Linked DNA regions of Cereibacter sphaeroides 2.4.1. Each later gene encodes a partner of the first gene's protein in a complex. Links are inferred from orthologs where the notes say so. Each region holds a gene or a part of one and is shown in the gene's direction. Other genes may lie near its edges. The genes, in order: mfd and uvrA.

Region 1 (10,923 bases):
CGAGCCGGTTCGACCGGCCGAGGAGCACTGCGGGCACGCCGGGCAGGGTCGCGCCGATCACGCCTCCCAAGGAAAGCTGCAGCCGGGCCAGATACCAGATCGAGGGGGCGGTGAAGCCCAGATGCGGGTCGTTGGCCAGAAGCGATCCGCCCGCAGCCGAGCGCGAGGGGGCCGCGGCCCAGGCGTTCGAGGCGCCGGAAAGGCTCTTCGTGTGGAAGGGCGAGAGCGGATCCTCGACATGCTCGGCCTTGCGCAGCGCCGGGAAAGGTCCCGGCACGAGGCTCGCGTAGGACGGCAGGGCGATCACGCCCGCCCCCGGCACATCGGGCAGGAGGTCCGCCACCCTTGCGTCGGGCAAGAGCAGCGAGGCCCGGGCCCGCAGCACCTCGGATTGCAGGTGCGACGAGAGCTGAAGCGCCATCAGCTTGATGAGCGCGATGCTGTCGGCCGGGCGCCAGACCGCGATCTCGTTCGAGAAGAGGAAGAACTCCGGCGCCCCCCGCCCGCGGGCGTCGGCATTCACCTCCGCGATCCAGGCGTTGACGCCGCGGGCATAGGCCTCGAGCGCCGCGCGCGTCTCGGGATCCTGCGCCTCGACAGAGCTCTGGGCGAGCCCGTAGAGGTCGTAGCGGCGCATGAGCTCGTCGATCTTCAGCGTCCGCTCGCCGAACACTTCCGACAGCCGCCCCTGCGCCGTGCGCCGCATCGTGACCATCTGCCAGAGCCGGTCCTGCGCATGGGCGAAGCCCAGCGCGAAATAGACATCCTCGTCGGTCTTGCCGAAGATATGGGGCACGTTGGCATCGTTGCGCACGATCTCGACCGGGCCCGAGAGGCCCTCGATGCGGAAGCTCTCGTTATAGTCGGGCAGCGAGCGCGACAGGAAATAGTAGCCGATCAGCGTGGCCACGAGCGCGAGCACCACGAGGCCGGTGAAGATGCGCAGGAGCCAGCGGAAGACGACGATCATGGGGCCCGTCCTTGACGCGAGAGGTCGGAATGGTTCCTAGTCGATCCGTGACATGACGGCAATCGGGAGGAAGATCATGGCCAAGTTGGCATTTCTGGGACTGGGGGTCATGGGCTTCCCGATGGCGGGGCATCTCGCGGCCAAGGGGCACGAGGTGACGGTCTACAATCGCAGCCCCGCCAAGGCCGAGGCCTGGGCCGCGCAGCATGGCGGACGCGCGGCCGCCACGCCGGCCGAGGCCGCCGAGGGTGCCGCATTCGTGATGGCCTGCGTGGGCAACGACGACGATCTGCGCTCGATCTGCCGCGGCGAGAGCGGCGCTTTCGCGGGCATGGAGCGGGGCGCGATCTTCGTCGACCACACCACCGTCTCGGCGCAGGTCACGCGCGAGCTTGCGGCCGAGGCGGACGGGCTCGGTCTGGGCTTCGTCGATGCGCCGGTCTCGGGCGGGCAGGCGGGGGCCGAGAACGGCGTCCTGTCGATCATGTGCGGCGGCTCGGAGGCGCATTATGCCGCGGCCGAGCCGGTGATGGCGGCCTATGCCCGGGTCTGCCGCAGGCTCGGCGAGAGCGGCTCGGGCCAGATCGCCAAGATGATGAACCAGATCTGCATCGCGGGGCTGGTGCAGGGGCTGGCCGAGGCGCTGGCCTTCGGCGAGAAGGCGGGCATGGACGGCAAGGCCGTGGTCGAGGTCATCAGCCAGGGCGCCGCGGGCAGCTGGCAGATGGCGAACCGGCATGGCTCGATGCTCGACGGCAAGTTCGACTACGGATTTGCGGTGGACTGGATGCGCAAGGATCTGGGCATCTGCCTCCGGACCGCCGACGAGGTGGGGGCAAGCCTGCCGGTAACGGCGCTCGTGGACCAGTTCTACAAGGAGGTCCAGCAGATGGGCGGCGGGCGCTGGGACACCTCCGCGCTCATCAAGCGCCTCACGCGCTGAGGCTGCCGCCCGCGATCCGCAAAGGGAAAGCCCCCGGCGCCTGCGCCTTTGCCGCTGCGTCGGGCGGTCCTTCCTCTGCTCCCGCAAGGGCGACGACCGCGCGGACCGGCTCCCTTGGCGCCCCAAGGCCCGGCAGGCGCACATGGAAAGGGCCCCGGGAGCGGCTCCCGGGGCCCGGATCGCGAAAGATGGCCCGTTCAGGGGATGATGCGCGAATATTTCACGCCGCCCAGCGTCGCTCCGGCGATCAGGCCGGACTGGCCGAAGACCAGCGCCACGACGGGCTGGATCTCGGTCGTTTCCTTGCCGAGGCTCGCGCCCTGATCGGGCGTGGCGTAGCGCACGTCCGCGCCCACCGCCCAGCCGGTGCCGGCGCGGAAGTCGGCCAGCGCCTGCTCGGTCATGAAGAAGAGCGCATGGGCATATTGCTGCGCGCCGATCTGGAAGCCGATGGTGGCGCGGGTGGCCGAGTAATAGTCCACCGTGATGTCGTTGATGCGGAGCGCGCCGCGGCCGTAGGCGCCGCCCACGCCGAAGCCCGCCTCGGTCACGAGCGGCATGTAGAGCACGCCCCTGGCATCGCGGGCGAGGTCGCGCGTGCCGGGGTAGCGATTGAAGAGATAGTCGCGCGTGGCATCCACCCGCGCATCGATCACCGCCGCATTGTTGTTGCCGACGCCGTTGGCACAGCCTGCCACGAGCGCCAGCGCCGCGCCGGCGGTGCCGAGAAAAGCCCGTCTCGAATAATCAGCCATGGAAACCCTCATTCCGCCTCAAGTCCCTGGGGCGGGGATCTTCGTCCCCTGACGGACACTTATATCGCGTTCTTCGCCCTTTGTCAGCCCGAAGCGTCCCGGCCGCGGCAGCCCGGTGCCGATGCGTCAGCCCATGCCGTTCAGAAGCCGTGCCGCCTCGGGGGCGAAATAGGTGAGGATGCCGTCGCAGCCCGCGCGCTTGAAGCAGAGCAGGCTCTCCATCATCGCGGCCTCGCCCTTGATCCAGCCGCGGTCGGCCGCGCCCCGGATCATCGCATATTCGCCCGAGACCTGATAGGCGTAGGTCGGCACGCCGAAAGCGTCCTTCACCCGCCGGCAGATGTCGAGATAGGGCATCCCGGGCTTCACCATCACCATGTCAGCGCCCTCGCGCAGGTCGCGCTCGATCAGCCGCAGCGCCTCGTCCGAGTTGCCGGGATCCATCTGGTAGGTCTTCTTGTCGCCCTTGAGCGCGCCCGAGGCGCCCACTGCATCGCGGAACGGGCCGTAGAAGGCCGAGGCATATTTCGCCGAATAGGAGAGGATCGCCACATCCTTGTGGCCCGCCGCCTCGAGCGCGGTCCGCATTGCGCCGATGCGGCCGTCCATCATGTCCGACGGCCCGAGGATGTCCGCGCCCGCCTCGGCCTGCGCCAGCGCCATCCGGACCAGCGCCTCGACCGTCTCGTCGTTCAGGATGATCCCGTCGCGCACCAGCCCGTCATGGCCGTTGGCATTGTAGGGATCGAGCGCCACATCGGTCATGACGGCCAGCTCGGGCACCGCGGCCTTGATGGCGCGGATCGCCCGGTTGGCGAGGTTGCAGGGGTTCCAGGCCTCCTCGCAGAGCTCGGTCTTCAAGGACGGATCGGTGTAGGGAAAGAGGCAGACCGCCGGGATGCCTAGGCTTGCGGCTTCTTCGGCCGCGGCCACGATCCGGTCGACCGAGCGGCGCACGACGCCCGGCATGGAGTGGATCGGCTCTTCGATATTCTCCCCGTCACGCACGAACAGCGGCCAGATCAGATCGCCCGTGGTCAGCGTATATTCCTGCGTGAGCCGGCGCAGCGCGTCGGTGCGGCGGGTGCGGCGGAAGCGGGCATGGGGATAGGCGGCTTGGATCGGGCGCATGGCTGTCCTCGGGAACGTCACGGGCACGCGGTGCCCGTGCTTGGAAATTTCCTTGTGCCTGCCATGGAAAGACCCCCATCTCAAGGGTACGAATGCCGCAAGGGCGGTATGCAGGATCGTCCGGGCAGGAGGGCAGGCCGCAGGTGGATTTCTACGTCCGTATTTCCGAGGTGATCGATTTCCGTTCCTTCTCGAACCTCTGGTTCTGGATCGCGCTGGCGGTGATGTGGTCGACCGCGAGCCACTGGGTGATGGGCGTGCCCTGGGATCTGGTGCAGCGGGCGCGCCGGCAGGGTGGGCGCGCGGGCGAGGATGTCCATCAGCTGGCCTGCATCTATGCAGGCCGCCTCCGCCACATCGGCGAGGCCGCGGGTCTCTGGGTCGTGGCACTGGCCTCGTTCCTGCTGACCGCGCTGGGGATCCTCGGCTTCCGCTACGGGCTCGAATTCGCGCAGGCGCTGTTCTGCCTCGGCTTTCCCATGATGCTCGTGGCCGGCATGAGCCACCGCACCGCGCTCCGGATCGAGGATCTGGCGGGGCCGGACCTTTACCACGCGCTCTCCTGGCATCGGCGGCAGGTGCAGGGGCTGGGGGTGGTCGCGATCTTCTTCACTGCCCTCTGGGGGATGTATCAGAACCTGCGCATCGGCGCGCTCTGACGGCCCCGGGAGCCGCCGTGCAGCAACGCAGCACGCAGGCCGTTGACGCGGCGGCGCGCCCTGTTAAGTGAGCCTCATGCAGAACGGAACGCGGATCTTCCTCGGCGGTGCGCCCGAGGGCTACGATGCCCGGCTGGTCGCGAAAGAGCTCGACCGCGGTGCCCCTGTCATTCACGTCGCGCGCGACGACAAGCGGCTCGAGGCCATGCGCACGGCGCTGGCCGTCATGGCGCCGCGCGCCGTGGTGCTGGAGCTTCCGGCCTGGGACTGCCTGCCCTACGACCGGGTCTCGCCCAACCCCGAGATCTCGGCGCGGCGGATGGCGACGCTCGCCGCCCTGGCGCACGGGATGCCGGGGGCCTTCGTCCTGCTGACCACGCTCAATGCCGCGACCCAGCGCATTCCCGCGCGCGAGGTGCTGCGGGCGGCCTCCTTCTCGGCCCGCGTGGGCGACCGGGTGGATGAGGGACGCCTTAGGTCCTATCTCGCCCGCATGGGATTCTCGCTCACCGACACGGTGACGGAGCCCGGCGACTATGCGATCCGCGGCGGCATCGTCGACATCTATCCGCCGGGTGTGGCGGGGCCGGTGCGGCTCGATTTCTTCGGCGACGTGCTGGACGGAGCGCGCCGCTTCGACCCCGAGACCCAGCGCACGGTCGAGAAGCTCGACCTCGTGGAGCTGGCCCCGGTGTCGGAGGTGATGCTGGACGAGGGTGCCTTTACCCGCTTCCGCCAGAACTATCGGATCGAGTTCGGCGCGGCGGGGACGGACGACCCGCTCTACGAGGCCGTGTCGGCAGGCCGCAAGCATCAGGGGATGGAGCACTGGCTGCCCTTCTTCCACGCGCGGCTCGAGACGCTCTTCGACTATCTGCCCGAGGCGAGCGTGATGCTCGACGATCAGGTGACGCCGGCGCGGATCTCGCGCTGGGAGGGGATCGCCGACCAGTATGACGCGCGGCGCGAGGCGATGACGGCGAAGGGCCGGCTCGACACGGTCTACAAGCCCGCCGCGCCGGATCTCCTCTATCTCGACGAAGCCGCATGGGAGGCGGCCGTGGCCGGGCACCGGGTGATCCAGCTTTCGCCGCTGGCCCAGAGCCCCGGTCCGGGCGTCCTCGATGCGGGCGGGCGGATGGGGCGCAGCTTCGCGCCCGAGCGTCAGGCCGAAAACATCAGCCTGTTCGGGGCGTTGGTCGATCATGTTCGCAGCTTGCGCGAGGATCGGCAGGTCGTGATCGCCAGCTGGTCCGAGGGCGCGCGCGAACGGCTGAAGGGGCTTCTCGAGGAAGCCGGCCTGCAGGGCACGAAGCTCGCGCAGGACATCCGCGACGTGCCCGAGGCACGCGGCGGCACGCATCTGATGGTCTGGGCGCTGGAGCAGGGCTTCACCGCGCCGGGGCTCGCCGTGATCTCGGAACAGGATGTGCTGGGCGACCGGCTGATCTCGAAGCCGAAGAAGCGCCGGAAGGCCGAGAACTTCCTGCGCGAGCACGACACGCTGACGCCCGGCGATCTCGTCGTCCATGTCGAGCATGGCGTGGGCCGCTACATGGGCCTCGAGACGCTGCGGGTGCCGCAGCCGCCCTCGAACAAGCCGGGGCCGCCGCACGATTACCTGCATCTCGTCTATGCCGAGGACGCGAAGCTCTACCTGCCGGTCGAGAATATCGAGCTTCTGAGCCGCTACGGGCACGAAGAGGGGCTGCTCGACAAGCTGGGCGGCGGGGCGTGGCAGGCCAAGAAGGCGCGCCTCAAGGAGCGGATCCGCGAGATTGCCGAGCGGCTCATGCGGATCGCGGCCGAGCGGCACCTGCGCCATGCGCCGATCCTCGAGGCGCCGCATTCGCTGTGGGAGGCCTTTTCGGCCCGCTTCCCCTATCAGGAGACGGACGACCAGCTGTCGGCCATCGCGGATGTGGTGAAGGACCTCGAATCCGGCAGCCCGATGGACCGGCTCGTGGTGGGCGATGTGGGCTTCGGCAAGACCGAGGTCGCGATGCGGGCGGCCTTCGTGGCGGCATTGGCGGGCATGCAGGTGGCCGTCATCTGCCCGACCACGCTTCTCGCCCGTCAGCATTTCCGCAGCTTTGCCGAGCGCTTCCGCGGCTTTCCGATGAAAGTGCATCAACTGTCGCGCTTCGTCTCGGCCAGGGAGGCGGCCGAGACGCGGTCGGGCCTCGCCGACGGCACGGTGGATATCTGCATCGGCACCCATGCGCTTCTGGCCAAGGGCGTGAAGCTGAAGAACCTCGGGCTCCTCATCATCGACGAGGAGCAGCATTTCGGCGTGTCGCACAAGGAGCGGCTGAAGGAGATGCGCTCCGAGGTCCATGTGCTGACGCTGACCGCGACGCCCATCCCGCGGACGCTGCAACTGTCGCTGACCGGCGTGCGCGATCTGTCGATCATCGCGACGCCGCCCGTGGACCGGCTCGCCATCCGCACCTACGTCTCGGAATTCGATACTGTGACGATCCGCGAGGCGCTCCTGCGCGAGCGGTATCGGGGCGGGCAGAGCTTCTTCGTCGTCCCGCGGCTCTCGGATCTGCCCGACATGGAGGCCTTCCTGCGCGACCATGTGCCCGAGGTCTCCTATGTGGTGGCGCACGGCCAGCTGGCGGCGGGCGAGCTCGACGAGCGGATGAATGCCTTCTACGATGGCAAGTTCGACGTGCTTCTGGCCACGACCATCGTAGAGTCGGGCCTCGACATCCCGACCGCCAACACGATGATCGTCCATCGCGCCGACATGTTCGGCCTGAGCCAGCTCTATCAGATCCGCGGCCGGGTGGGCCGGGCCAAGACGCGGGCCTATTGCTATCTCACGACGAAGCCGCGCGCGCCTCTCACCCCGCAGGCGATCAAGCGGCTGCGGCTGCTCGCCTCCCTCGACAGTCTCGGCGCGGGCTTCAATCTCGCCTCGCACGACCTCGACCTGCGCGGCGCGGGCAACCTCCTCGGCGAGGAACAGTCGGGTCATATCAAGGAGGTGGGCTACGAGCTTTACCAGCAGATGCTGGAGGAGACGATCCAGAAGATCCGCTCGGGCGAGCTGCAGGGCCTGAGCGAGCCCGACGAGCAATGGGCGCCGCAGATCAACCTCGGCGTCCCCGTGCTGATCCCCGAGGAGTTCGTGCCCGATCTCGACGTGCGGCTCGGGCTTTACCGCAGGCTCTCGGGTCTCACGACCAAGGTCGAGCTCGAAGGGTTCGCGGCCGAGCTGATCGACCGGTTCGGCCCGCTGCCGCGCGAGGTCAACACGCTTCTCCTCGTGGTGCGCATCAAGGCCATGTGCAAGCGCGCGGGCATCTCGCGGCTCGAAACCGGCCCGCGCGGGGCGACGGTGCAGTTCCACAACGACAAGTTCGCCAATCCGGCGGGCCTTGTGGATTTCATCAAGGCGCAGGGCGAGACGGCGCGGGTGAAGGACAACAAGATCGTGCTTGCGCGCGACTGGAAGACCGAAGGCGAACGGATCAAGGGCGCCTTCGCCATCGCCCGCGATCTGGCCGAGAAGGTGGTGAAGCCTGAGAAGACCCCCGCCAAGGTCGCTCGACCGGCGGGCTAGCCGAAGGCAGGGGACGGGGTCCGTCTCCCTGCGGGAGGACACAGGAGGCCCGTCCGGCGGGCAGGTGACTGCGGGGCAGGGTTGAGGCCGGCATCGGCCACCCCGTCGCGGGACAGGGGTCGCCCCCCGGCAAGTCGAGCGAAGGCAGGAACCATTGCGCAGCGGGAGAGCGGTCGCAGCCAGGCCTACCCGGGTCGCGCCTTCGGCCTGCAGACGGAAAACGACAGGGATGGCCCGGAGGCCATCCCTGCGTGGCAGGCTATCAGTTCCGGGGCAGCGAGCGGATCAGCAGGTAGCCCAGTCCCGCAAAGCAGGCCACGCCCAGCATGAGCGGCAGGGGCGTCCCGTCGAAGGCGAGACCCAGTGGCGCGGCGAGGCAGACCGCGAGAACCGTCGCGATCGAGCCGATGACCGACGCCGCCATGCCCGCGATATGGCCGACAGGCTCCATCGCCAGCGCATTGAGGTTGCCGAGCGTCAGGCCCGCGGTGAAGAACACCCCCGTCGTCCAGGCCACATAGGCCGGGAAGGCCAGCGCCGCCGGCCAGAGGTCGGCCACGTTCATCCCCCACATGCCGAGCGAGACGAGGAACTGCACGCCGAGCGCGACCGTCACGAGGAAGCGCATCCCGAGCCGCATGACGAGGGCCGCGTTCACGAGGCTCGCGCTGCCCGCCATGAGGGCGATGGCCGCAAACCAGAGCGGGAAGCTCTCGGCCCGGCCCCAGGTCGTGTCGAAGACCTGCTGGGTCGAGGAGAGCGTGCCGAAGAGCGCGCCGAAGACCAGCGTCTGCACCCCGATGGCGGTGAGGATCACCCGGTGCGAGAGCACCTCGCGGAAGGCCGAGACCAGCCCCTCGGTCGAGAAGGGGCGGCGCGCCTCGGGCGGGAGCGTCTCAGGCTGGCGCAGCGAGACCCAGAGGATCGACACGGCCGAAAAGCCGAGGAACGACAGGAAGATGCCGCGCCAGCCCAGGGCCTCGATCACGACCGTGCCGAGGAGCGGCGCCACCGCCGGCACCAGCGTGAAGATCAGCATGGCAAAGCTCATGATCCGCGCCATCTCGCGCCCGCGGTAGAGGTCGCGGACGAGCGCCAGCGACACGACCCGCGGAGCCGCAGCGCCGAGCCCGCCCGCCACGCGGGCCAGCAGCATGAACTCGAGCGTGGGGGCCGCCCAGGCGCAGAGCGCGGCGAGGCAATAGAGCACGGCGCCGCCCATGATGACCTTCTTGCGCCCGAACCGGTCCGAGAGCGGGCCTGCGAAGATGGTGCCGATCCCCATGCCGAGGACGAAGCTCGTGAGGATCAGCTGCGCGCGGTTCGGCGCGTCCGGGCTCAGCTCGGCCGCGATCTGGGGCAGGGCGGGCAGCATGGAATCGATGGAAAAGGCCACGGTCGCGAAGAGCATCGCGATCATGCCGACGAATTCGGGCTTCGAGAGCCGCCCGCTCTCGGGGGAGCCTGCGAGGGAAGTCATGCGTCGGATCCCTTCGCTGCGGCCAGTTCGTCGATCACCTGCTGCCAGAGCTCGACCGGCTGCGCGCCGGGCACCACATGGCGGCGGGCAACGAGGAAGGTGGGCACCGCCCGCACGCCCTTGGCGCGCGCATCCGCATCCCGCGCGGCCAGATCCTCGCGGTCGGCATCCGAGGAGAGCAGCCGGAGCGTCAGCGCCCGGTCCATGCCGCAGCGCCCGGCGATGTCGGCCAGCACCTCGGGCACGCCGATGTCGAGCCCCTCGCGGAAATAGCCGCGGAAGAGGGCGGAGACCACCGCCGCCTGCCGCCCCTCGAGCCCGGCCCAATGGATCAGCCGGTGCGCGTCGAGCGTGTTGGGCGTGCGTTCGATCGCGGAGAAGTCGATCTCGAGCCCCGCCGCCTCGGCCGCGGCCTGCACCTGGGCATAGACCTCGACCGCGGCCTGACGCCCGCCGAACTTGGTTTCGAGGTAGCTGCGCCGGTCCATCCCTTCGGGGGGCATGTCGGGATTGAGCTGGAACGGGTGCCATTCGATGAGGAACGGATGGTCGGGGCGCGTCTCGAGCGCGCGGTCCAGATGCGCCTTGCCGATGTAGCACCAGGGGCAGACGGGATCCGAGAAAATGTCGAGGCGGATCATGGCCGCTCCTTTGGAAATCCTGCGTTGGGGGGTGGGCCGCGGCGGTCATCCCGGGACGGGAGCCCTGCGGCGATGCGCCACCTCGTGCTACGCCTGCCTGTCGGGCGATGCAAGCGGGGGCGCCTCACGCCCTCTTGATCTTGCCTGACGGCTCTCTATGTGCGAATGAACGTTCATTCGCCAGCCGCACGAGGCCTCATGCCCGACAGCTCTGCCCCCGTTCCGCGCGGCGACGAGATCCTCGATCAGATCCGCGGCACCTTCGCCGAGAAGGGGTTCGACGGCGCCTCGATGCAGGATCTGGCCCGCGCCGCGGGCATGAGCGTCGGCAACTTCTACCGCTACTTTCCCTCGAAGGCCGCCATCGTCGAGGCGATCGTGCGGCGCGATCTCGAAGGCGTCGAGCGTGACTTCGCCGCCGTGGTCTCGTCCGACGATCCGATGGCGCGGCTGCGCGAGATCCTGCGCTACCGGATCGAGGTGGAGCTCTGCGAGGAGGATGCGCCGCTCTGGGCCGAGATCACCGCCATGGCGCACCGCAACCCCGAGATCGCCGGCATCTGCGAGCGCATGGAGACGGAGATCCGCCGGGCCTTCCTCGGGATCTTCGCCCGCGTGACGGGGCAACCTCCGGCCGAGGCCGAGGCGCGCTTTGCAGCCCATGCCGCCTTCCTCGTGATGCTGGTGCGGGCCTGGGCGCTCGACTGGCCGCAGAAGCGGGCCGGGGCGGTCGAACTGAAATCCCTTCTGCTGCGCAGCATCGACGCCAC
Region 2 (10,303 bases), 190 kb from region 1 along the record:
CCTCGGTCTGGGGCACGCTCGACGGGCTCTCGGTGCAGGAGATCTCGATCTTCATCGGCTCGCTCTATGTGGGCGGGCTCGTGCTGCAATATCCGATCGGCTGGGCCTCGGACCGGATGGACCGACGCCAGCTGATCCTCGGGCTTGCGGTGGTGGCGGGGCTGCTCATGGCCCTGACCGTGGCGCTGGCGCCGCCCTTCTGGGGGCTGATCGGGGTCGCGCTGCTTCTGGGCGGGATCACCAACCCGATCTATTCGCTGCTCATCGCCCATACGAACGATTTTCTGGGCAAGGAGGATATGGCGGCGGCCTCGGCTGCGCTCCTGTTCATGAACGGTCTCGGCGCGATCTGCGGCCCGCTGGTGACCGGCTGGATCATGGAGCAGGCGGGGCCGAGCGGCTTCTTCCTCTTCATCGGCATCCTCTATGGCGCGATGGCGGCCTATGCCGGATGGCGGATGACGCGGCGCGCGGCGCCCGCGGTGGCCGATACCGGCTCGTTCGCGACCGTGGCGCCCACGGCCTCGTCGGTTGCGGTCGGGGCGGTCATGGAAGTGGTGACCGAGGCGCAGGAGGCGCAGCAGGCGGCCGAGTGACGGGAGCCGTCCGGCGCTCCGGCCGCCGGGGGAAGGGGGCTGCGCGCCCCCGTCCGGCCCTGCGGGCCGGACTCCCCGCGGGATATTTGGACAGAGTGAAAGCGGGATCGGGCGCGCGGTGAGGGCGGTCCGCGCGCCGGGGCGAAGGCGGTTGCCGCCCTGCGCCCGACCTGTCAGGTTGCGCCCATGACAGCCAGGAGGCAGGAATGGCGGACGATCCGGTTGCGGTGCTCGACTTCTGGTTGGGCGAGGTCGGGCCCGAGGGCTGGTATGCGGTCGATCCGGAGGTGGACGAGACCATTCGCGAGCGGTTCGGCGATCTGTGGCAGGCGGCGCGCGACGGTGGGCTGGATCACTGGACCGAAGGGACGGTGGGCAGCCTCGCCTTCCTGATCCTCACCGACCAGTTTCCGCGCAACATGTTCCGCGGCAGCGCGGAGGCCTTCGCGACCGATCCGCTGGCGCGGGACTGCGCGCGCAAGGCGATTGCGGCGGACTGGGATCTGGGCGCGCCCGAGCCCGAGCGGCAGTTCTTCTACCTGCCGCTCGAACATTCCGAGGCGCCCGAGGATCAGGCCGAGGCGGTGCGTCTGTTCCAGGAGCGGATGCCCGAGACCGGAACCGAAGGGCTGCTGCATGCCCATGCCCATGCGGCCATCATCGCCCGCTTCGGGCGCTTTCCCTTCCGCAACGCAGCGCTGGGACGGACCTCCACCCCCGAGGAGGAGGCCTTCCTTGCGGAGGGCGCCTATGCGGCCGAGGTGCGGCGCCTGAGGGGGTGAGGCGCCGCGCTCCCGGGCTCCCGGGGCGGCCGTTGCGCAGGCGAGGGAAATGGTTTAAGGCCAAACTACTTTTTCCATGGAGGCGAGGATGCCCGCGAAGAGCTTCGACATGATCGTGATCGGCGCCGGTCCCGGCGGCTATGTCTGCGCGATCCGGGGGGCTCAGCTGGGCCTGAACGTCGCCATCGTCGAGCGCGAGAACTTGGGCGGGATCTGCCTGAACTGGGGCTGCATCCCCACCAAGGCGATGCTGCGCTCGGCCGAGGTCTACCACCTGATGCACCGCGCGAAGGAGTTCGGCCTGAAGGCCGAGGGCATCGGCTACGATCTCGGCGCGGTGGTGAAACGGTCGCGCGGGGTGGCCAAGCAGCTCTCCTCGGGCGTGGCGCATCTGATGAAGAAGAACAGGATCACGGTCGTCATGGGCGATGCCACGCTGGCCGGGAAGGGCCGCGTCTCGGTCAGGACCGACAAGGGCACGGAAGAGCTCGAGGCGAAGTCCATCGTCCTCGCCACCGGCGCGCGGGCGCGCGAGCTGCCCGGGCTCGAGGCGGATGGCGATCTGGTCTGGACCTATCGACATGCGCTGGAACCGAAGCGGATGCCGAAGAAGCTGCTCGTGATCGGCTCGGGCGCCATCGGCATCGAATTCGCGAGCTTCTTCAACACGCTCGGCGCCGACACGACGGTGGTCGAGGTGATGGAGCGCATCCTGCCCGTGGAGGATGCCGAGGTCTCGGCCTTCGCCAAGAAGCAGTTCGTGAAGCAGGGGATGAAGATCCTCGAGAAGGCGACGGTCAAGAAGCTCGACCGGGCGGGCGGCAAGGTTACGGCCCATGTCGAGACCGGCGGCAAGACCGAGACGATGGAGTTCGACACGGTGATCTCGGCCGTGGGGATCGTGGGCAATGTCGAGGGGCTGGGCCTCGAGGCCGCGGGCGTGACCGTCGACCGGAGCCATGTGGTGACCGACGAATATTGCCGGACCGGCGTCGAGGGGCTCTATGCCATCGGCGACATCGCGGGCGCGCCATGGCTCGCGCACAAGGCCAGCCACGAGGGCGTCATGGTGGCCGAGCTGATCGCGGGCGGGCATCCGCATCCGATCAAGCCGGGCTCGATCGCGGGCTGCACCTACTGCCAGCCGCAGGTGGCGAGCGTCGGCCTGACCGAGGCCAAGGCGAAGGAGAAGGGCTACGAGATCCGGGTCGGCCGCTTCCCCTTCATCGGCAACGGCAAGGCCATCGCGCTCGGCGAGGCCGAGGGCTTCGTGAAGACGGTGTTCGATGCGAAGACCGGCGAGCTGCTGGGGGCGCATATGGTGGGCGCGGAAGTGACCGAGCTGATCCAGGGCTATGTCGTGGGCCGCGCGCTGGAGACGACCGAGGCGGAGCTCATGGAGACCGTCTTCCCGCATCCGACGCTCTCCGAGATGATGCATGAGTCGGTGCTCGACGCCTACGGCCGCGCGATCCACTTCTGAGGCTTCCTCTTGAGAAGGCTGCGGCGGCGCCCTCCGGGGCGCCGTTTGCGTTGGGGCTGTGTGGCCCGGCATTCGCCGCCGTGGGGCTCTGGCAGCCCGGCGAGGCCTGACCATGGGGCGGTCAGGTGCCGGACGCTCTGGCCTTGGCCGGGGCGCGGGAGTAGGAGGGGGCATGATCCGCTCGCCCATGCTTCAGGTCTTCGTGCTCTGGTTCGCCGGACTGGGCGCGGCTGCGCAATTCTCCAAGGTGGGGGTGATCTTCGAGCCGATCTCGGCCGCTTATGCCGGGGCTGCGGAGGTGACGCTCGGGCTGATCGTCTCGGTCGTGGGCTTCGCGGGGCTGATCTTCGGCACGACGGCGGGGCTCTTCGTGGCCCGCCTCGGCTACCGCCGGGTGCTGGTGACGGCGCTCCTCGCCGGCGCGGGCCTGTCGCTGATCGAGGCGCTGCTGCCGCCGCTGGGCCTCATGCTGGGGCTGCGGGCGGTGGAGGGTCTGGCGCATCTCGCCATCGTGGTGTCCGCCCCGGTGCTCATCGCGCAGATCGCCCCGCCGGCGCGGCAGGGCTTTGCCATGACGCTCTGGGCCTCGTTCTTCGCCGTCTCCTTCGCCTTCACCGCCTGGATCGGGCGGCCGCTGGTGGCGGCCTGGGGCATCCCGCCGCTGTTCCTGATCCATGCGGCCTATATGGCGGCCTGTGCGCTCCTCGTGCGGACGCTCCTGCCCGCCGACGCGCGGAGCCCCCGCCTGCCGGGCGTGCAGCCCTCGCTTCTGCGCCAGCACGGGCAGATCTATGCCTCGGCCCGGGTGGCCGCGCCCGCCATCGGCTTCTTCTGCTACACGCTCGTCTATGTGGCGCTGCTGACGCTTCTGCCGCCCGAGACGCCGCATCCCGCTTTCCTCGCCTCGGCCATGCCGCTCGCCTCCATCGCCGTCTCGCTGACGCTGGGCGTCTGGATGCTGGGGCGAGTTCCGGCGGTGAAGGTGGTGCAGGGCGGCTTCGGCCTCGCCATCGTCTCGACGCTGGCGCTCTGGGCGGGCTGGGGGCAGGGGCTCGCCATGGAGGCGGCAGCGCTCAGCCTCGCCGCGGCGCTGGGGCTGGTGCAGGGCGCGTCCTTCGCGGCCATCCCGCAGCTGAACCCGGCCCCGGAGGATCGCGCGCGCGCCGCGGGCGCGGTGGCGCAGCTCGGCAATCTCGGCACCACCAGCGGAACGCCTCTTCTGGCGGCCCTCATCGCCGCCCAAGGGGCACGGGGGCTGATCTTCTTCGTGCTGCTGCCGAGCCTCGCCGGGATCTTGCTCCACCAGTGGCTTTCTGCCCGCCGCAGGGCGATGGCGTGAAATAAACCCTGCCATCCGGTTAAAGTTCATACTATGTTCGCGACCGGCGGTTGGAGACTCAGGCCCGGGCCTCTATATCCGCCGTTCCGGAAGACGAGATCGCGAGGATCGGGGCGATGGCCGAACAGAAGTTCATCTCGGTGCGCGGGGCGCGCGAGCACAATCTCAAGGGCATCGATGTCGACATCCCGCGGGATCAGCTGGTGGTCATCACCGGCCTGTCAGGGTCGGGCAAGTCCAGCCTCGCCTTCGACACGATCTATGCCGAGGGCCAGCGCCGCTATGTCGAAAGCCTCTCGGCCTATGCGCGGCAGTTCCTCGACATGATGGGCAAGCCGGATGTGGACCATATCTCGGGTCTGTCGCCGGCCATCTCCATCGAGCAGAAGACGACCTCGAAGAACCCGCGCTCGACCGTGGGGACCGTGACCGAGATCTACGACTACATGCGCCTTCTGTGGGCGCGGGTCGGCACGCCCTACAGCCCGGCCACCGGCCTGCCCATCGCGGCGCAGCAGGTGCAGGACATGGTCGATGCGGTGATGGCAATGCCCGAGGGCGCGCGGGGCTATCTGCTCGCGCCCATCGTCCGGGACCGCAAGGGCGAATACAAGAAGGAGTTCATCGAGCTCCGCAAGCAGGGCTTCCAGCGGGTGAAGGTGAACGGCACCTTCCACGAGCTGGAGGAGCCGCCGACGCTGGACAAGAAGTTCCGCCACGACATCGATGTGGTGGTGGACCGGATCGTGGTGCGCGAGGGGATCGAGACGCGGCTGGCCGACAGCTTCCGCACCGCGCTGAACCTCGCCGACGGGATCGCGATCTTCGAGAGCGCGCCCGCCGAGGGCGAGCCGGTGCGCACGACCTTCTCCGAGAAATTCGCCTGCCCGGTCTCGGGCTTCACCATCCCCGAGATCGAGCCGCGGCTCTTCTCGTTCAACGCGCCCTTCGGCGCCTGCCCGGAATGCGACGGGCTGGGGATGGAGCTCTTCTTCGACGAGCGTCTCGTGGTGCCCGATCAGGGGCTCACGCTGAAGCAGGGGGCCATCGCGCCCTGGGCCAAGTCGAAATCGCCCTATTACACCCAGACCATCGAGGCGCTGGCGCGGCATTACGGCTTCGATCCGAAGAAGAAATGGAAGGACCTGCCGTTCAACGTGCAATCCGTCTTCCTGCGCGGCTCGGGCGAGGAGGAGATCACCTTCCGCTACGACGAGGGCGGGCGGATCTATCAGGTCAGCCGCAGCTTCGAGGGCGTGATCCCGAACATGGAGCGCCGCTACCGCGAGACCGACTCGGCCTGGGTGCGCGAGGAATTCGAGCGGTACCAGAACAACCGGCCCTGCCATGTCTGCGGCGGCTACCGGCTGAAGCCCGAGGCGCTGGCGGTGAAGATCGGCGGCCTGCACATCGGGCAGGTGGTGCAGATGTCGATCAAGGAGGCCTTCGCCTGGATCGAGACCGTGCCGGGCCATCTGACCGCGCAGAAGAACGAGATCGCGCGCGCGATCCTCAAGGAGATCCGCGAGCGGCTGGGCTTCCTCGTCAATGTGGGGCTCGACTATCTGTCGATGAGCCGCGCGGCCGGCACGCTCTCGGGCGGGGAGAGCCAGCGGATCCGGCTCGCCTCGCAGATCGGCTCAGGGCTGACGGGCGTGCTCTATGTGCTCGACGAGCCCTCGATCGGGCTGCACCAGCGCGACAACGACCGGCTGCTGACCACGCTGAAGAACCTGCGCGATCAGGGCAATTCGGTGCTGGTGGTGGAGCATGACGAGGATGCGATCCGCGAGGCGGATTATGTGTTCGACGTGGGTCCGGGCGCGGGCGTCCATGGCGGGCAGGTGGTGGCGCACGGCACGCCCGCCGAGATCGCCGCCGATCCGGCGAGCCTCACCGGCCAGTATCTCTCGGGCACGCGCGAGATCTCGGTGCCCGCCGAGCGGCGGAAGGGCAACGGCAAGGCCCTCACGGTGGTGAAGGCCAGCGGCAACAACCTCCACGATGTGACGGTGGACTTCCCCTTGGGCAAGTTCGTCTGCGTGACCGGCGTCTCGGGCGGCGGCAAGTCGACGCTGACCATCGAGACGCTCTACAAGACGGCGGCCATGCGGCTGAACGGGGCGCGCGAGACGCCGGCGCCCTGCGAGACGATCAAGGGCTTCGAGCAGCTCGACAAGGTCATCGACATCGACCAGCGGCCGATCGGGCGCACGCCGCGCTCGAACCCCGCGACCTACACCGGGGCCTTCACGCCGATCCGCGACTGGTTCGCGGGCCTGCCCGAGTCGAAGGCGCGCGGCTACCAGCCGGGCCGGTTCTCGTTCAACGTGAAGGGCGGGCGCTGCGAGGCCTGCCAGGGCGATGGCGTCATCAAGATCGAGATGCACTTCCTGCCCGACGTCTATGTGACCTGCGAGACCTGCAAGGGCCACCGCTACAACCGCGAGACGCTGGAGATCAGGTTCAAGGGCAAGAGCATCGCCGACGTGCTCGAGATGACGGTCGAGGATGCGCAGGAGTTCTTCCAGGCGGTGCCTTCGATCCGCGAGAAGATGGACGCGCTGATGCGGGTGGGCCTCGGCTACATCAAGGTGGGCCAGCAGGCGACGACGCTCTCGGGCGGCGAGGCGCAGCGGGTGAAACTCTCCAAGGAGCTGAGCCGCCGCGCCACGGGACGCACGCTCTACATTCTCGACGAGCCGACGACGGGGCTGCATTTCGAGGATGTGAAAAAGCTGCTCGAGGTGCTGCACGAGCTGGTGGAGCAGGGCAACACGGTGGTGGTGATCGAGCACAATCTCGATGTGGTGAAGACCGCGGACTGGATCATCGACATCGGCCCGGAAGGCGGCGACGGCGGCGGCAAGATCGTGGCCGAGGGAACGCCCGAGGAGGTGGCCAAGGTCGAGGCCTCGCACACCGGCCGCTACCTCCGCGACATGCTGAAACCCCGGCGTCTGGCGGCGGAATAGGCCGGGGCTGCGCCGCTCGGGGGCATCGAGCCCCGCTCGCGCCGCGCTGCCGCGGACGGAGCGGGCGGGGAAGCACCTGAGGCAGGCGGTTGAAGCCGCCGCCCTGCCTGCAAGGGCCGCCGTCGGTGCAGCGCTTCCTCCGGGTCGCCCCGGCGCCTTTGCCCTGCACCCAATGGCGGCCGCGCCGCAGCCCATCGCGCCCTGAGCGACGCGCAGGCGGCGCGGCGGCGTCCTTCAGCCCTTCATCGGGCAGGTGTTGATGCCCACGAGCGAATAGAGCGGACAGGTCGAGAAGAGGCCGGTCAGGAGCGGCACGATGCCGATCAGCAGGACGGCGCGGTAGCTCGCGTCGGGCATCAGGAAGAAGGCCGCGAGCAGCGCGAGCCCGACGACGATGCGGAGAATGCGGTCGATGCCGCCGACGTTGGTCTTGAACATCCGTCTCACCTTTGGGTTGGATCCGCCCCGGCACGGGGCATGAGGCGACCCTAGGCCCCGGCCTGTCCGCGGTCTGTGATCTCGTCACGCTCGCCCTGGCCCGGCCGCGGAACGTATGGGTTCGGGAGCGACGTGCCTGCCTGATGGGCTCTCGTCCGGTCGGGGCAGCGTTCAGGAGAGTGGCTGAGCCGGGCCAGGTTCGATCCGGAGCCCTGCCTGCGCATGGCGGCGGTCCGACGAGCCGCTCTCGATCAGTCTGCGCCGTCGGCCGCGGCGAGGCGGCGCAGGGCGCCGGGGTCGAGGAGGCGGACCCGGCCGCGGTCGGTCCGGACCCAGCCGCGCCGCGCGAACTGGTCGAGGCGCCGCGAGACCACCTCTCGCGCCGAGCCGATCCGGGTGGCGAGATCGGCCTGCGTCGCCGTCACCTCGTTGGCTTCCGCCATGGCGAGGAGCGTGCCGGCGAGCCGGCTCTCGACGCGCTGGAAGGCCACCTTTTCCAGCACATGCATCATCATCTGCATCCGCCGCGCGAAGGCGGTGAAGACGAAGCTGCGGAAGGCGGCGCTCTCGTCCATCAGCCGCAGGAAGAGCGGGCGCGGGATGACCACGGCGGCGAGATCGGTCGCGGCGACGGCCTCGCCGGTATAGTCCTCGCCGCCCATGAGGCCGAGCGTCGTCTGCACGCAGCTCTGGCCGGGCTCGACCGCGTAGAGCAGGATCTCGCGCCCGGTGGGGCCGGTGAGGAACACCTCGACGCGGCCCTCGAGAACGACCACGAAGCCCTGCGCCGCATCCCCCGGACGGAAGAGGAGCGTGCCCCGGGCGAGCCGGACCGGGCGCAGCGCCTCGAGCCGGGCGCGCGCGTCGGCGGCAAGATCGGGCAGGCCCGCGTCGTCGATCCAGCTCATGGCGGCTCCTCGTGACAGGTCTTTGGTGTCCGGCAGTCGGGGCGGCCGGTCAAGCCCGCAAGGCCGCGCCCTTCCGACGCGGGCAGGCCAGCGGCGGGGGCTGGGAGGGTGCAGTTCGGACGGATCGGGGGAGGCAGTGCCCGCCAAGGGAGACAGCCTGCGCGGCGAGAGGCAGAGTTGCCAGCTGTCAACCGAGCGACGCACGGGGCACGGATGCGAACCCGCAGGCGGGGTCGCGGCGCGGGCCCGGCGGCCGGCGCTCTCTGCGTGGCCGGCGGTGGGGACTGCCGGGCCGCACGTCGGACGGATCGGGGCGCAGGGTCCGCAAAGGGATGCCGTCGACGCGGGGCGGGCTGCCGGGTCGCACGTCGGACGGATCGAGGCTCGGGGCCAGCAAACGGAAGCCGTCGACGGGGCGGGGCGGCGGCGGGCTGCCAGGTCTCAGCTCGGACGGATCGGGCACCCGCAAAGGAAAGCAGCCGGCGCGGGGGCGCCGGCTGCGGGAGGTGGAGCAGGACCGAAACTCAGTCCATGGCCTTGAAGTTGAAGGCGGAGCCCTCCTTGATGCCCGAGGGCCAGCGCGAGGTGATCGTCTTCGTCCGGGTGTAGAAGCGGAAGGAGTCGGGGCCGTGCTGGTTCAGGTCGCCGAAGGCCGATTTCTTCCAGCCGCCGAAGGTGTGGTAGGCCAGCGGCACCGGGATCGGCACGTTGATCCCGATCATCCCCACATTCACGCGCGCCGCGAAGTCGCGGGCGGCGTCGCCGTCGCGGGTGTAGATCGCGGTGCCGTTGCCGTATTCATGATCCATGGCAAGGCTCAGCGCCTCTTCGTAGGAGGCCGCGCGGACGGTCGAGAGGACCGGGCCGAAGATCTCCTTGCGGTAGATGTCCATGTCGGGCCTGACATGGTCGAAGAGGTGCGGGCCGACGAAGAAGCCCTTCTCGTAGCCCTGGAGCGAGAAGTTGCGGCCGTCGACCACCAGCTTGGCGCCCTGATCCACGCCCGACTGTACGAGGCGCAGGATGTTCTCGCGCGCGGCGGCGGTCACGACCGGGCCGTAATCCACGTCGTTGCCCGCGGTGTAGGGGCCGACCTTCAGCTTCTCGATGCGCGGGATCAGCCGCTCGATGAGCGCATCGGCCGTCTCGTCGCCCACCGGGACGGCGACCGAGATCGCCATGCAGCGCTCGCCGGCAGCGCCGTAGCCCGCGCCCACCAGCGCATCGGCCGCTTGATCGAGGTCGGCGTCCGGCATGATGATCATGTGGTTCTTGGCACCGCCGAAGCACTGCACGCGCTTGCCGTTCGCGCAGCCGCGGGAATAGATATATTCCGCGATCGGGGTCGAGCCCACGAAGCCCACCGCCGCAATGGTCGGGTTGTCGAGGATCGCGTCGACCGACTCCTTGTCGCCGTTCACCACCTGCAGGACGCCGTCGGGCAGGCCCGCCTCCTGGAAGATCTCGGCCAGCATCAGCGGCACGGACGGATCGCGCTCGGAGGGCTTCAGGATGAAGGCGTTGCCGGCGGCAAGCGCGGGGCCCATCTTCCACAGCGGGATCATCGCCGGGAAGTTGAAGGGCGTGATGCCCGCGGCCACGCCGAGCGGCTGGCGCATCGAATACATGTCGATGCCGGGGCCCGCACTGTCGGTGAACTCGCCCTTCAGCAGATGCGGCGCGCCGATGCAGAATTCGATCACCTCGAGGCCGCGCTGCACGTCGCCCTTGGCGTCGGGGATGGTCTTGCCGTGCTCGCGCGAGAGCGCCTCGGCCAGCTTG

Evidence for each region.
Region 2: the proteins of mfd (region 1) and uvrA are in contact, whole or in part, in a crystal structure (PDB 4DFC), measured with the Escherichia coli proteins. The link is inferred for Cereibacter sphaeroides 2.4.1 from one-to-one orthologs.

What each region holds. Positions count from the first base shown.
Region 1 is NC_007493.2:1,450,727-1,461,649, reverse strand. What follows is about bases 4,202-8,232. They hold mfd (transcription-repair coupling factor), read left to right. Parts: upstream 4,202-4,534; coding sequence 4,535-8,032; downstream 8,033-8,232. Other genes in these bases: RSP_RS07100 (hypothetical protein), read left to right, coding at 4,202-4,458. In the rest of the region: RSP_RS07120 (penicillin acylase family protein), read right to left, coding at 1-970; RSP_RS07115 (NAD(P)-dependent oxidoreductase), read left to right, coding at 1,047-1,913; RSP_RS07110 (lipid-binding SYLF domain-containing protein), read right to left, coding at 2,111-2,668; hemB (porphobilinogen synthase), read right to left, coding at 2,795-3,799; more of RSP_RS07100, read left to right, coding at 3,943-4,201; RSP_RS07090 (multidrug effflux MFS transporter), read right to left, coding at 8,295-9,512; RSP_RS07085 (DsbA family oxidoreductase), read right to left, coding at 9,509-10,153; RSP_RS07080 (TetR/AcrR family transcriptional regulator), read left to right, coding at 10,352-10,923. UniProt on the Escherichia coli protein: Couples transcription and DNA repair by recognizing RNA polymerase (RNAP) stalled at DNA lesions. Mediates ATP-dependent release of RNAP and its truncated transcript from the DNA, and recruitment of nucleotide excision repair machinery to the damaged site.
Region 2 is NC_007493.2:1,644,936-1,655,238, reverse strand. The notes cover bases 3,965-7,375. They hold uvrA (excinuclease ABC subunit UvrA), read left to right. Parts: upstream 3,965-4,316; coding sequence 4,317-7,175; downstream 7,176-7,375. Other genes in these bases: RSP_RS07970 (MFS transporter), read left to right, coding at 3,965-4,200. Outside these bases: RSP_RS07985 (MFS transporter), read left to right, coding at 1-596; RSP_RS07980 (DUF924 family protein), read left to right, coding at 803-1,378; lpdA (dihydrolipoyl dehydrogenase), read left to right, coding at 1,467-2,861; more of RSP_RS07970, read left to right, coding at 3,034-3,964; RSP_RS07960 (YgaP family membrane protein), read right to left, coding at 7,410-7,613; RSP_RS07955 (Crp/Fnr family transcriptional regulator), read right to left, coding at 7,865-8,521; RSP_RS07950 (CoA-acylating methylmalonate-semialdehyde dehydrogenase), read right to left, coding at 9,046-10,303. UniProt on the Escherichia coli protein: The UvrABC repair system catalyzes the recognition and processing of DNA lesions. UvrA is an ATPase and a DNA-binding protein. A damage recognition complex composed of 2 UvrA and 2 UvrB subunits scans DNA for abnormalities.